DNA from 4 places in the Arthrobacter sp. NPDC055585 genome. Region 1 is predicted to be linked to each of the others. Evidence: riboswitches for the same ligand, from Rfam matches in the RefSeq annotation. Region 1 holds a riboswitch; each other region holds the start of a gene.
What was found. Region 1 has a riboswitch for S-adenosylmethionine ahead of ACWGQ2_RS01615 (hypothetical protein). Riboswitches for the same ligand answer to the same signal wherever they lie in the genome.

Region 1 (3,407 bases):
GTTCGCCATCGCCGGAATCGAACTGTACGGCTTGCCGTCCTTCAGGTCGGCTATCTCGGTGTGGATTCGCTGCAGGTAGTGATCAATGGGGGAGTCCATCCAACCAGCCTACGGGGGTCCTAAAACCCCGTGACCTGACCGTTACCTCTGTGTATACTGGCACGCAGTTGTTGTGTTGAGCGTTTGAACTTGAAGCGGCGAACCCCGAAACCAGGGCCAGCCGCTTTTTTTGTCCATACGCTGCATGGGACACTTCAGCTGGAAACTCCTCGACGGTCGGGGAAGTTTCGCCTCAGAAGGATGATTAAAAATGGCAACAGGCACCGTGAAATGGTTCAACTCCGAAAAGGGCTTCGGCTTCATCGAGCCCGATGACGGCAGCGCCGATGTTTTCGCCCACTACTCCGCCATCAACGCGAGCGGCTACCGCTCCCTCGAAGAGAACCAGAAGGTTAGCTTCGATACCGAACAGGGACCCAAGGGCCCCCAGGCGGTAAACATCCAGGCTGTCTAACCAAAGACTTCCGGCCCTTTCACGGGCCAGCTGGACTCAGGATGCAGGACGGTTTTCCGTCCTGCATCCTCTGTTTAACCACGCATCCATCAACTGCTGATGGGGAGCAACCGGCGGACATTCCCTGCGGCGGGCAGCCGGCGTACTTTGAACAGCATGGCCAGCAACAAGAAGAAGATGACTCCCGCAGACCTTGGACTGGACCTCAGCTCCGGCGCGCCGGATCAGCTCTACCGGTGGCTGCTCGCCAGCCTGCTGTTCGGCAAGCGCATTCAGCAGGAGATCGCCGCCCGCACCTGGCACGTCCTGATCGACAACGGGCTCACTGGCCCCGAAAAGTTTGCAGACGTCAGCCGGGACCAGCTGATGCGCCTGCTCACCGAAGGCGGCTACGTCCACTACCGCTGGAAGGAGGATGACGAGCTGCACACCGTGATGGCGGGAATCATCAGGGAGTTCGGTTCCGTATCGGACATGGTCAAGGACGCGGAATCCCCGGCAGAGCTCCGCCGCCGGCTCGAGCAATTCCCCGGCATAGGCCCGGTGACCGCGAACATCTTCCTGGAATGGGTGCCTGAACGCTTCAACGGCACATATGCCGGATGAGACCGGTGCTGCGGCAGGGCGGCCGGAGCAGGACATATCCGCCACACGGGCGTAACGCAGCACACAATTCCGGCCGGGTTCTGCCTATACTCCTAACAGCTTCAAGAACTGCGGCCGCCAAGCTCCGACTTGGCCGCATACCAACCCCACGCTCGTTGGGTGGTTCGGATGAAGAAGCGGCCTGCACTCGCCTTCGGGGCAACCGGTGCCAGGCAAGAGCACGCCGAAAGGACCGGCGCCCGGCGCCGCAGCCATGGACACTTCTGTACCCGTTTCCCTCAACGCAGTCAGCCTGCAGGATTACGAGGCCCTCGTCAGCATCCGGGAAGCTTTCGTCAACTTCCTGCTGGGCGAGCCTGCCGCCGCATGAGCGGTCCCTCGGGCCTGCTCCTGGATACACCGGTCCTGGCGGAGGTCCGCAGCGGATCGCCGGATCCCGCCGTCGTGGGTTTCCTCCGCAGCCGCAGCCACCTGCGCGTCTTTGTGTCGGCACTGACCATAGGCGAACTTGAGTCATCGTCGCCCGGATGGCTCCGCGAGCTGTCCTCCCGGTTCACGGCCAACATCCTGCCGGTGGACCACGAGGTTGCCCTGCTCTGGCGCACGCTTCCGGAAGCAGCGCCCGGGGATGCCCGTGGTGTCCTCCGGACCTGGCTCGCCGCTACGGCCATCCAGGGCAATTTGACGGTCGTGACCCCCGAACCTGAGGCGTTTGTGGCCTGTGGGGCCAGTGCGGTCAGCCCGTTCACGGAATTCCACTGAGTGCAAGCCCTGTGAGAGAATTCATTGTCCCGGGTGAGGCCGGGCACACTGCCGCGTGCTGTCCTGGCGCCGCGGCCACTCGCTAGTTAGGAATTCTTGGCCGATGGCTGAAAACAATCCCCGCGCTGACGCGGTACCGCATTCGGAGCGGATCGATGATGACGGCGGCAAGGCTGCCAAATGGAAAATAGTTGGCCCCGGACTCGTGGTTGCGGCCACGGGTGTTGGCGCAGCCGACATGGTTGCGACCCTGGTCGCGGGCTCACGCTACGGCTATGGCCTGCTCTGGGCAGTCATCCTCGGCGTCATCCTGAAGATCATCCTGGTTGAGGGAGCGGGCCGCTTCACGCTCGCCACCGGCAAGACCATCTTCGAGGGCTGGCGTTCCCTGGGCCGCTGGACCACCTGGTACTTCGGCCCGTACATCATGATCTGGGGCTTCGTTTACGGTGCCACGGCCATGTCTTCCGCCGCGCTGCCGCTGGCGGCGGTCTTCCCGTTCCTGCCGCTGTGGGCCTGGGCGATTGTGATGGGCCTGGCAGGCTTTGTGATGGTGTGGTTCGGCAAGTACGCCACGTTCGAGAAGATCACCGCGGCCCTCGTCGGGCTGATGTTCATTACCGTTGTCGGTCTGGCAATCATCGCCACCCCGAATATCCCGGAGATGTTCAAGGGCCTCGTCCCGATGATCCCCGAAGGCGGCATCGTCTACACGCTGGCGCTTGCCGGCGGCGTCGGCGGCACCATCACGCTGGCTGCCTACGGCTACTGGCTGCGTGAAAAGGGCTGGTACACGCCTAAGTGGATGAAGGTCATGCGCATCGACAACTCGATGGCGTACGTCATGACTGGCATCTTCGTCATCGCCATGCTCATCGTGGGTGCCGAAGTTGTGCGCACCGCGGGCATCACCCTCAGCGCCGGAGACAAGGGACTGCTGGATCTCTACGACGTGCTGAAGCTCGAATACGGCGACTTCGTGGGTACCGGCTTCCTGATCGGTTTCTGGGCAGCGTCCTTCTCCTCCATCATCGGGGTCTGGAACGGCGTTTCCCTGATGTTCGCCGATTTCTGGGGCAACATGCGCGGCAAGGAATCCGGCCACCCGGACACCCGCGTGGGCGGCAAGTACTTCAAGTTCTACGTCCTGTGGCTGACCTTCCCGCCCATGATCCTCTTCGCCCTGGGTCAGCCGATCGGCCTGATCCTGGCGTACGGCGTGCTGGGCTCGCTGTTTATGCCGTTCCTCGCAGTCACCCTGCTGGGCCTGCTGAACGGCAAGCGCATCCCCAAGGAATGGGCCAACCGTCTGCACACCAATATCGCGCTGGGTCTCACCGCCCTGCTGTTCATCATCCTGGGCCTGCAGCAGGCCTGGAAGGCTCTCGCACCGGTACTCGGCGGGGAGTAATCCCGCGAGCCGGACGGGCTCCCGGGCCCCTTCCGGGGAGCCCGGATCGAAGCACCCGAAACTGCCCTGCCGCGCCCTCGCGCAGCAGGGCAGTTTAGCGTATTGCACCTGCTT
Region 2 (3,407 bases), on a different contig from region 1:
TTCGATAGAAGTCAGAGGCGCTTGTCAGCGCGGCGGGAGAGCCAGGAACCGCCCAGCTGCACGGCCTGCACCAGCAGGACCATCAGCACAATCGCGGTGAGCATCAGCCCGGTTTCGTAGCGGTAGTAGCCGTACCGGATGGCGAAGTCGCCGATTCCGCCACCGCCCACCAGTCCCGCCATCGCGGAGTAGGAGATGAAGCTGACGGTCATGATGGTGACGGAACTGATGAGCGCCGGACGCGCCTCGACCAGCAGGACGTCGCGCACAATCTGCCCGCGGGTAGCTCCCATGGAGCGGGCCGCTTCCACCACGCCCCCGCCCAGAGCGGTGATGTTCTGCTCCACGAACCGGGCGAAGTACGGAATCGCGTTGATGGTCAGCGGCACGATCACAGCTGCGGTGCCGATGGTGGTTCCCACCACAAACCGGGTGAACGGGATGATCGCGATCAGCAGGATCAGGAAGGGGAAGGACCGCACCAGGTTCACCAGTGAGTCCAGTACCCGGTGCAGCCGGGGTTTGTGACCCAGCCCGTCCGGTCCCAGAGTGTAGAGCAGGACGCCCAGCGGGGTGCCGATCAGCACCGCCAGCGGAATGGCGACCAGCAGCATGGTGCCGGTCTGGCCCAGGGCGGCAAGCAGTTCCGGCCAGACTTCGGCAATGCGCTCAAGCAACGCGGGCTCCTTCCCGGCGGTCCGCACGATCCAGGGTGATTTCATCCGAGATCAGGTACCGGCCAATGGCGGTGGCCGGCGTGAAGCCTGGCCGGTTCAGCTCTGCGAGCGCGAACTGTTCAACCACCCGGCCTTCCTCCATGACAGCCACGTTGTCAGCGATGGCCTTGATGACGTTCATTTCATGGGTGACCACCACAATCGTGATGCCGAACCGTGCGTTGACGTCGCTGAGGTACTGCAGCACCGAGGCGGTGGTCCGGGGGTCGACGGCGGAGGTCGGCTCGTCGCACAGCAGCACCTTGGGCCGGGTGGCCAGGGCGCGGGCGATGGCCACCCGCTGCTTCTGCCCGCCGGAGAGTTTGGCCGGGTAGGTGCCGGCCTTCTCCGAGAGGTCGACGACGGCGAGCGCCTCCAGTGCGCGGGTGCGGCGTTCGGAAGCACTCTTCACGCCGGCGAACTTCAGCGAGAGTTCAACGTTCTGCGCAGCAGTGCGGTTGTTCAGCAGGTTGAAGTGCTGGAAGATCATTCCGATCTCATGCCGCGCGGCGCGCAGTTCTGCGTCCGCCAGGCCGGTCAGGTCCGTTCCGTCCACCAGGACCCGTCCGGAGGTGGGCCGTTCAAGCAGGTTGATGTTGCGCAGCAGGGTGGACTTCCCGGCGCCGGAGAACCCGATGATGCCCTGGATGCTGCCCTTGGGTATTTCGAGGCTGACGCTGTCCACGGCCATAAAGGCGGATTCACCGCCTCCAAAGACGGTGGAGACGTTTTCAATTCTGATCATGCTGTCCTCCTGAGGTCTAAACCCGGGAAGAGGGGCACGCAGCGGTCCCCGGTCTGCGCCCGTGCAGCAAGGCACGGGTGCAGCGGACCGGATTAGAGCAGGTGCTTCTCCATCGGTCCTGGCGGTAGCACCCTTCTTCGGCGGGGTTAGCCCGCGGAAGGGGGTTGCTGCGGCGTCACGGAGCCAGGTCTCTCAGCCGCTCTGGATGGTTACGGCACTATCTAAACCGGCTGCACCCCGTGAGGGCCAGAACATTTCCCTGTGCGGCCCTATGCGTCGGTACGTAACGCGGCACTGCGTCACAATCCGTTTTGTTACGCCGTGCCGGACGAATGCAGCCACGGTCCCGTGCCAATTCAAACGGAGGGTCCGTCCGCGGCGCGGGAGCACCGATTACCTGGCGGATCCGAGAAGATGGGACCGTGACCCTTCCGGAACGCCCTGCCCTCTCTTCCTCCCTCGGTGCAGGCGAATTCCGCCGCTGGTACTGGCTGAAGGAGGAGCTGCAGGCGTTTGCCCGCGCGCAGCAGATCCCGGCCGGAGGTTCCAAGGAACTGCTGGCCGAACGGATTGCCGCGTTCCTGGCAGGCGGGCCGCTTCCGGCCCCTGCTGCGAAGCCCCGAAGCTGCCAACAGCGGCTTGTTCCTCCGCTGACTATCCACACGGTGGTTCCGGCCGGGCACCCCTGTAGCCAGGTGCTGCGGGAGTTCTTCGTCAACGCCCTCGGGCCGGGTTTCCGCTTTGATGCGCCCATGCGTGAGTTCTTCGCCGCCAATGACGGGACGGCTACACTGGCTGCTGCATTGGATCACTGGCACGCCACACGAGCGGCTGCCGCCCGGCCGATCGGCCCGCAGTTCGAGCTGAACCGCTTCGCGCGGGACTGGCACGCTACACATCCCGGCGGCACCAGGGACCAGATGCTCGCAGCTTGGAAACTACACCGCTCCCTCCCCGCTGATCAGCGAGGCTAGGCCCTAGCGGCTGCCGATCGCAGCCAGTTCTTCCCGGATGTTTTCCGGCTCTTCCTCCAACGGCATGTTCAGATCGTCCTGCACTCCGTCCAGGGTGCCCGGCGGGTCAGCCTGCAGCGGTTCGAAGAAGGCTTCGAAATCGGTGACCGGCTCTCCGTCCCCGGCGATAAGTTCAAGGGTCTTGCCCAGGGCTTCATCCGAGGAAAGGGCCTGCACCAGTACCTGCGCAATCTGGGTGCGGGCGATGCCGCCGTCAGCCGGGGTGCCGGTTCGCCGCCGGTCTCCCTGCAGCGCTACTTCCCGGTCCTGGCCGGGCTCGTTGTAGTCGAACCAGCCGGGCCGGATGATGGTGTACGGCAGTCCGCTGGCGCGGAGCAGGCGTTCGGACCGCCGTTTCCAGTCCACCAGGGTGCCGAAGGCCGTCCTGTTGGTCAGGCCGATGGCCGTCATCAGCACCACCCGGACACGGCGTCCGTGCAGTGCCAGCAGGACGTTCCGCACGCCGTCGTAATCCACCGCCTGCGGGTCTTCTCCGCCGTTGGCGCCGTGCGTGAAGATAATGGCATCCACGCCGTCGACCGCTTTGGCGAGGGTCGCGGGCCGGGTGACGTCACCTTCCACCACTTCGGCCTCCGGCGGCAGTACTTGAGCTGCCTTGAGCGGACTGCGGGCCAGCGCACGGACGGTATACCCCTTCCGGACGGCCTCCTGGACAACCAGCCGGCCAATTCCGCCGGTCGCGCCCACCACCAGTACAGTGCTCATTCCGGCCTCCCTGGCCTTTTAGAGTCCAAACCTCCCGGCTTCGATCACCGGGCAGGTGTCCATAACGACGTCGAGGCCAGCGGCTGCGGCACGCTGCGCTGCCCCTTCATCCACCACACCCAGCTGCAGCCAGACGGCCTTGGCACCAATTTCGATGGCCTGGTCCACGATGTTCCCCACTTTGGCGGAGTTCACGAAGCAGTCCAC
Region 3 (3,407 bases), on a different contig from region 1:
CTGCGCCGGAGGAATCTTCGCCGGCAACGCAGCCGGTCAGGGCCAGGGAGACGGCGGCGGCGGTGGCTGCCAGTGCGGTGAGCGGGCGGCGGGAGACACGGGGTGGGCGGCGGGAGAAGCGGGAACGGCTGTTCATGGGGATTCCTTCGAGACGGGTGGAGCAGAAAAAATCAGGGATAGGTACAACTGGTGCGGGCACAAAGCGTCCGCGGTTTGGCCCCGTTTTGAGCGCGGGGGCAGGGGAGGCGTGGGCGCTCTAGTGGCGGTCGACGCCGAGGCTTGCCAGGAGTTCGCCGCGCATTCGGGCGAGTTCGGCTGAGGCTCGGTCCCGGGGGCGGGCGCCGGGAACGGTGATGGTCTGGGTGATGGTGGCCCCGGGTTTGCCGGGTTCGCGGCCGAGCACGATGATCCGGTCGGCGAGCTGGAGGGCTTCATCGACGTCGTGAGTGACCAGCAGGACGGTGGCCGGGGCGGCGCGGTGCACGTCCAGCAGCAGGTCCTGCATCTTCAGGCGGGTCAGTGCGTCCAGGGCGCCGAACGGTTCGTCCAGCAGCAGGACGCCGGGCTTGCGGGCCAGGGCGCGGGCCAGCGAGGCGCGCTGGGCCATGCCGCCGGAAACGGCGCGCGGCTGGTGCTTGGCGAAGCTGTCCAGTTCCACGAGCTTGAGCAGTTCGGAGACCTTGGCCTGGCCTTCGGAGGCGCTGGTGCCCTTCGGCAGGCCGATCGCAACGTTGGCCTGCAGGGTCTGCCAGGGCAGCAACCGGGGTTCCTGGAAGGCGACGGCGCAGCGGTCATCGATGCCGCGCACAGCGGTTCCGTCGATTCGAACCTGGCCGGTGGACGCGGCGTCGAGCCCGGCAGTGGCGCGCAGCAGCGTGGACTTGCCGCAGCCGCTGGACCCCAGGATCGCCAGGACTTCCCCCGGGCGGACTTCAAAGTTGATGTCGCGGAGCACCACGTGGGCGTCTGCGCCGGAGCCAAAGCTGCGGCCAACGCCGTCGAACGTCACGGACAGGGCGGTGTCGGGTGCGGTGGGCGCGGCAGCGGACACAGCATGGGACCCAGAGGACAGTACAGCAGTCATTGAACACTCCATCGGTCCTGGCAGTAGCACCCTACGGAAAACGTCCTGGGCCGTTACCGGCCTCCTGCGACGTCCACCTCGCTATCGCAGTGCCTCAAGGAGGAAGCACTCCGACCAGGGTTGCTGCGGCTTCACTGATCCAGGTCTCTCAGCCGCTCGGGATGGTCAAGCACCAACTAAACGCCCTGAAGTCCGATCCCGGCAAGTCCCCGCGTAACATTTCGAATCCAGTCCCCTTCCCGCCGGTGTCCCCATCGAGAGGCCAGTTACGGCTCTTTTGAGCGCCCAAAGGAGCCGTAACTGGCCTCTCGATGGTTTTTGGGAGGGGAGAAGTACGACGGCGGCCGTTACGCCGCGTGACAGGCGGGGCTTGCGTGCCACCGGGGGAACGGGCGCATACTGAACCCGCAGGATCATGAGTCCCAACGCGAAGCTCTGGCTGGTTGGGCGGCAACCCTCTCCCGTAGCGGGGTGCCCCAGATGACGATCCGGTCGCCGGCAGCACCGCCCGCGGCAAGTACGGCGCTCCCTCTGCGGTGCGTCCTTCCGTAAAGGACCCTCATGGCCACCACGCCCGCCCGCCACATCCGCTTCAACGCCTTCGACATGAACTGCGTGGGCCATCAGTCGCCCGGCCTCTGGCGCCACCCCGAAGACCGTTCCGCGGACTACACCAAGCTCAGCTACTGGACCCATCTGGCCCAGACCTGCGAACGCGGCCTGTTCGACGGGATCTTCATTGCCGACGTCCTCGGCACGTACGACGTGTACGGATCCTCCAACGAAGCGACCCTGCGGCAGGGCACCCAGGTCCCGGTAAACGATCCGCTGCTGCTGGTCTCCGCCATGGCGCTGGTCACTGAACACCTCGGCTTCGGCGTCACGGCCGGAACCGCCTACGAGCACCCGTACCCGTTCGCCCGCCGGCTCTCCACCCTGGACCATCTCACCGGAGGGCGGGTCGGCTGGAACGTAGTGACCGGCTACCTGCCCTCCGCCGCCCGGAACATGGGCCAGGAAGACCAGCTGGAGCACGACGAGCGCTACAACCACGCCGATGAATACCTCGAAGTTGTCTACAAGCTGCTCGAGGGCTCCTGGGAAGACGATGCCGTGGTCCGCGACCGGGAGACCGGCGTGTTCACCGACCCGGCCAAGGTCCATGACATCAACCATGAGGGCAAGTACTTCAAGGTCCCCGGCATCCACATTTCGGAGCCCTCGCCGCAGCGCACACCGGTGATCTACCAGGCCGGTGCGTCGCCGCGCGGCATCGCTTTCGCGGCAGAGAACGCTGAAGCAGTCTTCGTCGGAGCGTCCACGGTGGAGAAGCTCAAGGCGACCGTCACGAAGATCCGCGACGCCGCCGAAGCAGCAGGACGGGACCGGCACTCGATCCGGATCTACACGCTGCTGACCATCATCACCGCCGCCACTACCGAGGAAGCCGAAGCCAAGCACCTGGATTACCAGAGCTACATCAGCGACGAAGGCGCGCTGGCGCTGATGTCCGGCTGGATGGGCGTGGACCTCTCCACCTACAACCTCGATGAGCCGCTCGGCTCGGTGAAGTCCAACGCCATCCAGTCCGCTGCGGCGAACTTCCAGAAAGTGAAGGACGACGGCGAGCCCTGGACGGTGCGCGACATCGCCGAGAGCGCCGGGATCGGCGGGCTGGGCCCGCGGCTGGTGGGCTCCGGCGAGGAGGTTGCCGAGGAACTGATCCGCTGGGTGGAGGAGACCGACGTCGACGGCTTTAACCTCGCGTATGCCGTCACACCGGGCACCTTCGAAGACGTGGTGGAGTTCGTGGTTCCGGAGCTGCAGAAGCGCGGCGCGTACCCCACGGAGTACGCCCCCGGCACTCTGCGGAACAAGCTCTTCGGTGCCGGAGACAAGCTTCCCGCAGAGCACCGCGGTGCACGGTACCGGCTGGCACCGGCAGTAAAGGGATAGAGGCCCCTCGGCTATCCTCGATCCATGACTGCCGACGGACCGTCCAATACCATTCAGCTCACCGTCAGTTCCAAGCGTGCCCGGGCACACGGCGAACTGGTGGTCCAGGCACCGATGGCTGCCCTCCCGCCCGCCGTGGAGCGTGCCCTGGCCGGACTTCCGCGCATGACACTCACCGCCATCTGGCGGGAACGGGCGGAAATCGTGGCCGGTGGGAACTGGAAGTCCTTCGGCGCCGTCATTGTCCTGTCCTTCGAACCAATCGATGCCCGCACCACACGCGTGAGCGCAGCCAGCACCCCGAACGTCCCCACCACGCTGTTCGACTACGGCCAGGGCAAGGCCGACGTCACCGAGGTGCTGCGGG
Region 4 (3,407 bases), 350 kb from region 1:
ACAGGGTGCTGCGGTGCAGGAGGATACGTTGTCACGCTGTGCTTCATGCTCCCTTGGCGGCGCGGAAACCGGCGTCGAGGTCCGCGATGATGTCATCGATGTGCTCCAGGCCCACGGACAGGCGGACCAGTCCCGGGCTGACGCCGGCCGCTGCCTGTGCTTCCGCACCGAGCTGGCTGTGCGTCGTCGACGCCGGATGGATCACCAGTGAGCGCACGTCGCCCACGTTCGCCACGTGGGAGTGCAGCTCCAGGCCGTCCACAAAGCGCTTGCCGGCCTCGACTCCGCCCTCGATTTCGAAGGACACGATCGCTCCGGTACCGCGTGGGCCGTACTTGCGTCCCCGTTCGTACCAGGGGCTCGACTCCAGCCCTGCATACGCAACGGAAATGACGTCGTCGTGCGCTTCCAGCCAGCGCGCCACGGCGACGGCGTTTTCAACGTGCCGCTCCACGCGCAGGCTCAGGGTCTCCAGTCCCTGGGCCAGGAGGAAGGCATTGAACGGGGAGAGCGCAGAGCCCAGGTCGCGGAGCAGCTGAACCCGCGCCTTGAGGATGTAGGCCAGGTTCGCGCCGAGGACGCCGTTGGCGCCCAGGTCGCGGGCGTAGACCAGCCCGTTGTAGCTCTCATCCGGGGTGTTGAAGCCCGGGAACTTCTCCGGGTCGGCGCCGAAGTCGAAGTTGCCCGAGTCCACGATCACGCCGGCAATCACGGTGCCGTGCCCGCCCAGGTACTTGGTGGCTGAATGCACCACAATGTCAGCGCCCCATTCGATGGGCCGGATCAGGTACGGCGTGGACAGGGTGTTGTCCACGATCAGCGGGATCCCGGCCTCATGGGCGACGGCGGAGATCCCCTCGATGTCCAGGACGTCCTGGCGGGGGTTGGACACCACTTCGCCGAAGAAGGCCTTGGTGTTGGGGCGGACTGCTTCCCGCCACTGGTCCAGGTTGTCCGGGTCCGCGACGAAGCTGACGTCGATTCCGAACTTCTTCAGCGTGTGCTTGAAGAGGTTGTAGGTTCCGCCGTAGAGGCTGGGGCTGGCCACAATGTGGTCCCCAGCCTGGGCGAGGTTGAGGATGGCGTAGGTCTCGGCGGCCTGGCCGGAGGCGAGTAGCAGGGCTCCAAGGCCGCCTTCCAGGGAGGCGATCCGGTTCTCGACGGCTTCCTGGGTGGGGTTGCCGATTCGGGTGTAGATCGGCTCCAGTTCGGCCAGCGCAAACCGGTTCGCTGCCGCTTCGGCGCTGGGGAAGACGAAGGACGAGGTTTGGTAGATGGGCAGGGCGCGGGCACCGGTTACGGCGTCGGGCTCCTGACCTGCATGGATCTGGCGGGTTTCGAAGGACCAGTTGGCAGACATTGTGCTCCCTTTATGACCAGGGGCCCCACAGGGTCGGGTCCGGGATACTCCGGAGCGACACGTGTGGCCCGCGCTTGCCGGTACGCCTGTTTGCGTACGGCCAGGTCTTCACCCGGGGCACCCCACCGCGGTTGGAGGGTTGCCGGCCAGCAAGCCGGGGCTATCTGCTGGCACTCATGACCTGTACCTATAGAACCAACGCTCCCGCTGTTGCGCAACCCATATGACGCAGCGTGAAAGTTGCTCATTACGCTCCTTAGGCTTGCCTTAGTCGAGACACAGGTCACAACGTGCCAAGATGTTCGCATGCGCCTGGATCACGTCTCTTACGCCTGCGAATCCGACGGCCTGCTGGCCACCACGGAACGCATTGCTGCTGCCCTGGGAACCGACTTCGTCAAGGGCGGAGTCCACCCCCGTTTTGGTACCCGCAACATGATCCTCCCGCTGGCCAACCACCAGTATGTTGAGGTTGTTGAAGTACTGAATCATCCCGCATCGGACAAGGCTCCCTTTGGGCAGGCCGTCCGTGCACGCTCCGAAGCCGGAGGCGGCTGGATGGGCTGGTGTGTTGCCGTTGAGGACCTGGCTCCCTTTGAAGAACGCCTTGGCCGCGCCTCCGTTCCCGGCAACCGCAAGTTCCCCGACGGGCAGGAACTCACCTGGCGTCAGATCGGCATCAACGGCCTGATCGCGGACCCGCAGGTTCCCTACATGCTGCGCTGGGATGAAGACAAGGCCGACCTCCACCCCTCGCGTGCCTTCGAAGGCACTGTCTCGCTGCAGTCGCTCACCATTGCCGGGTCTGCCGCACGGGTGACCGAGTGGCTGGGTATGCCGGTTGAGAGGCCCCTGGAGTCCGTGGACGTCACCTGGGTCTCCCCCAAGGGCACCCCCGGCATCATGTCCGTCACCTTTGCCACTGAGAAGGGTCTCGTCGAGATCTAGTTTCCGGATTCGCTCCGGTTTGGGAAATCGCTCCGGTACGCCGGGGACGATTTCTCCCAAGCCGGAGCTTTTCCACATATTGGGGTCCCTCCCCACGACCTAGCCGCTGCGTCTCCAACTATTGGGGCATGGAACCCGAGTTGATTTTCACTGCCGATGCCGATGCCTATGGGGCCGGCCGATACCTCCTTGCCGAAAGTTGCCGGAGGGGCAGCATCGTGCGGTTGCGCACCGGGGTCTATGTCGATGCTGAAACCTGGCACGGACTGGCGCCGTGGGAACGCGAACGCGTCCGGGTCCGCGCAGCAGTTGCCCAGGGTCAGGAACGCCGGATCCCTGTGCAGGAATCTGCAGCCGTCATGTGGGGAATGCCCCTTCTTCAACTTCCATCCGAGGTGCTCCTCCTGGCCGAAGCCCCCTCCCACGGCCGACGTCGTGCAGGGATCCGGTGGACGGTCAGGAACCTGCTTGAACCCCTCGACGCGGTCTCCGGCGTGAGCATGACGTCACGTACCCAGACCGCCCTGGACATAGCCGCGTACCTGGACTTCGAGGCAGCGGTTCCTGCTTTGGACAAGGTGCTGCGGAGCGCTCCGGCCCGTGGGCTGCCCTGCTACAGCAAAGAACATCTGCTGCGGCTGGCGGAAAACCTTCCGAACAAGAGCAGGCTGAACCGTGCCGTGCGCGTGATTGGCTTTGCCGATGCGCGTTCCGAGTCGGCCGGCGAATCCTACTCCCGGGCGGTCATGTTCAGGCAGGGATTCCCTGCGCCTGACCTGCAACATGAATTCGTTACTGCAGCAGGACGTTTCCGCGCCGACTTCTTCTGGCCGGAGCAGAGCCTGGTTGGAGAGTTCGACGGCGCCTTGAAGTACGGCCGGGGCAACCCCGCGGTTCCACCGCAATGGGACATCCTGATGAAGGAGAAACGCCGCGAGGATGCCATCCGGGCCACGGGCGTGGGCTTTGTCCGCTGGTCCTGGGCCGACATCTCGAGACCCGCATCGCATCCGGAGTCCCTGGTGCAGCGGCTCCTGCGGGCTGGCCTGCCGCTCCCGGGCCGGCCGCGTTCTCGCCGAAGCTGAGTTCGCTCCGCTTT

Region 2: it holds a riboswitch for S-adenosylmethionine, as region 1 does, so the genes downstream of both, ACWGQ2_RS11055 (methionine ABC transporter ATP-binding protein) here and ACWGQ2_RS01615 (hypothetical protein) in region 1, are expected to answer to the same signal.
Region 3: it holds a riboswitch for S-adenosylmethionine, as region 1 does, so the genes downstream of both, ACWGQ2_RS11025 (LLM class flavin-dependent oxidoreductase) here and ACWGQ2_RS01615 (hypothetical protein) in region 1, are expected to answer to the same signal.
Region 4: it holds a riboswitch for S-adenosylmethionine, as region 1 does, so the genes downstream of both, ACWGQ2_RS00140 (bifunctional o-acetylhomoserine/o-acetylserine sulfhydrylase) here and ACWGQ2_RS01615 (hypothetical protein) in region 1, are expected to answer to the same signal.

What each region holds. Positions count from the first base shown of each region.
Region 1 is NZ_JBSHIT010000001.1:381,013-384,419, reverse strand. Features, by position in the region: gene glsA (glutaminase A) at 1-99, opposite strand, end outside; gene ACWGQ2_RS01625 (cold-shock protein) at 311-514, shown strand; gene ACWGQ2_RS01620 (hypothetical protein) at 671-1,120, shown strand; SAM riboswitch class IV at 1,220-1,345, shown strand; gene ACWGQ2_RS01615 (hypothetical protein) at 1,487-1,882, shown strand; gene ACWGQ2_RS01610 (Nramp family divalent metal transporter) at 1,986-3,293, shown strand.
Region 2 is NZ_JBSHIT010000005.1:261,728-265,134, reverse strand. Features, by position in the region: gene ACWGQ2_RS11060 (methionine ABC transporter permease) at 12-677, opposite strand; gene ACWGQ2_RS11055 (methionine ABC transporter ATP-binding protein) at 670-1,461, opposite strand; SAM riboswitch class I at 1,568-1,673, opposite strand; gene ACWGQ2_RS11050 (DUF6434 domain-containing protein) at 1,884-2,435, shown strand; gene ACWGQ2_RS11045 (SDR family oxidoreductase) at 2,439-3,200, opposite strand; gene ACWGQ2_RS11040 (CoA-binding protein) at 3,219-3,407, opposite strand, start outside.
Region 3 is NZ_JBSHIT010000005.1:257,128-260,534, forward strand. Features, by position in the region: gene ACWGQ2_RS11015 (aliphatic sulfonate ABC transporter substrate-binding protein) at 1-136, opposite strand, end outside; gene ACWGQ2_RS11020 (ABC transporter ATP-binding protein) at 257-1,084, opposite strand; SAM riboswitch class IV at 1,496-1,610, shown strand; gene ACWGQ2_RS11025 (LLM class flavin-dependent oxidoreductase) at 1,646-3,040, shown strand; gene ACWGQ2_RS11030 (hypothetical protein) at 3,065-3,407, shown strand, end outside.
Region 4 is NZ_JBSHIT010000001.1:27,653-31,059, forward strand. Features, by position in the region: gene metX (homoserine O-acetyltransferase MetX) at 1-47, opposite strand, end outside; gene ACWGQ2_RS00140 (bifunctional o-acetylhomoserine/o-acetylserine sulfhydrylase) at 44-1,360, opposite strand; SAM riboswitch class IV at 1,426-1,542, opposite strand; gene ACWGQ2_RS00145 (VOC family protein) at 1,667-2,308, shown strand; gene ACWGQ2_RS00150 (hypothetical protein) at 2,437-3,393, shown strand.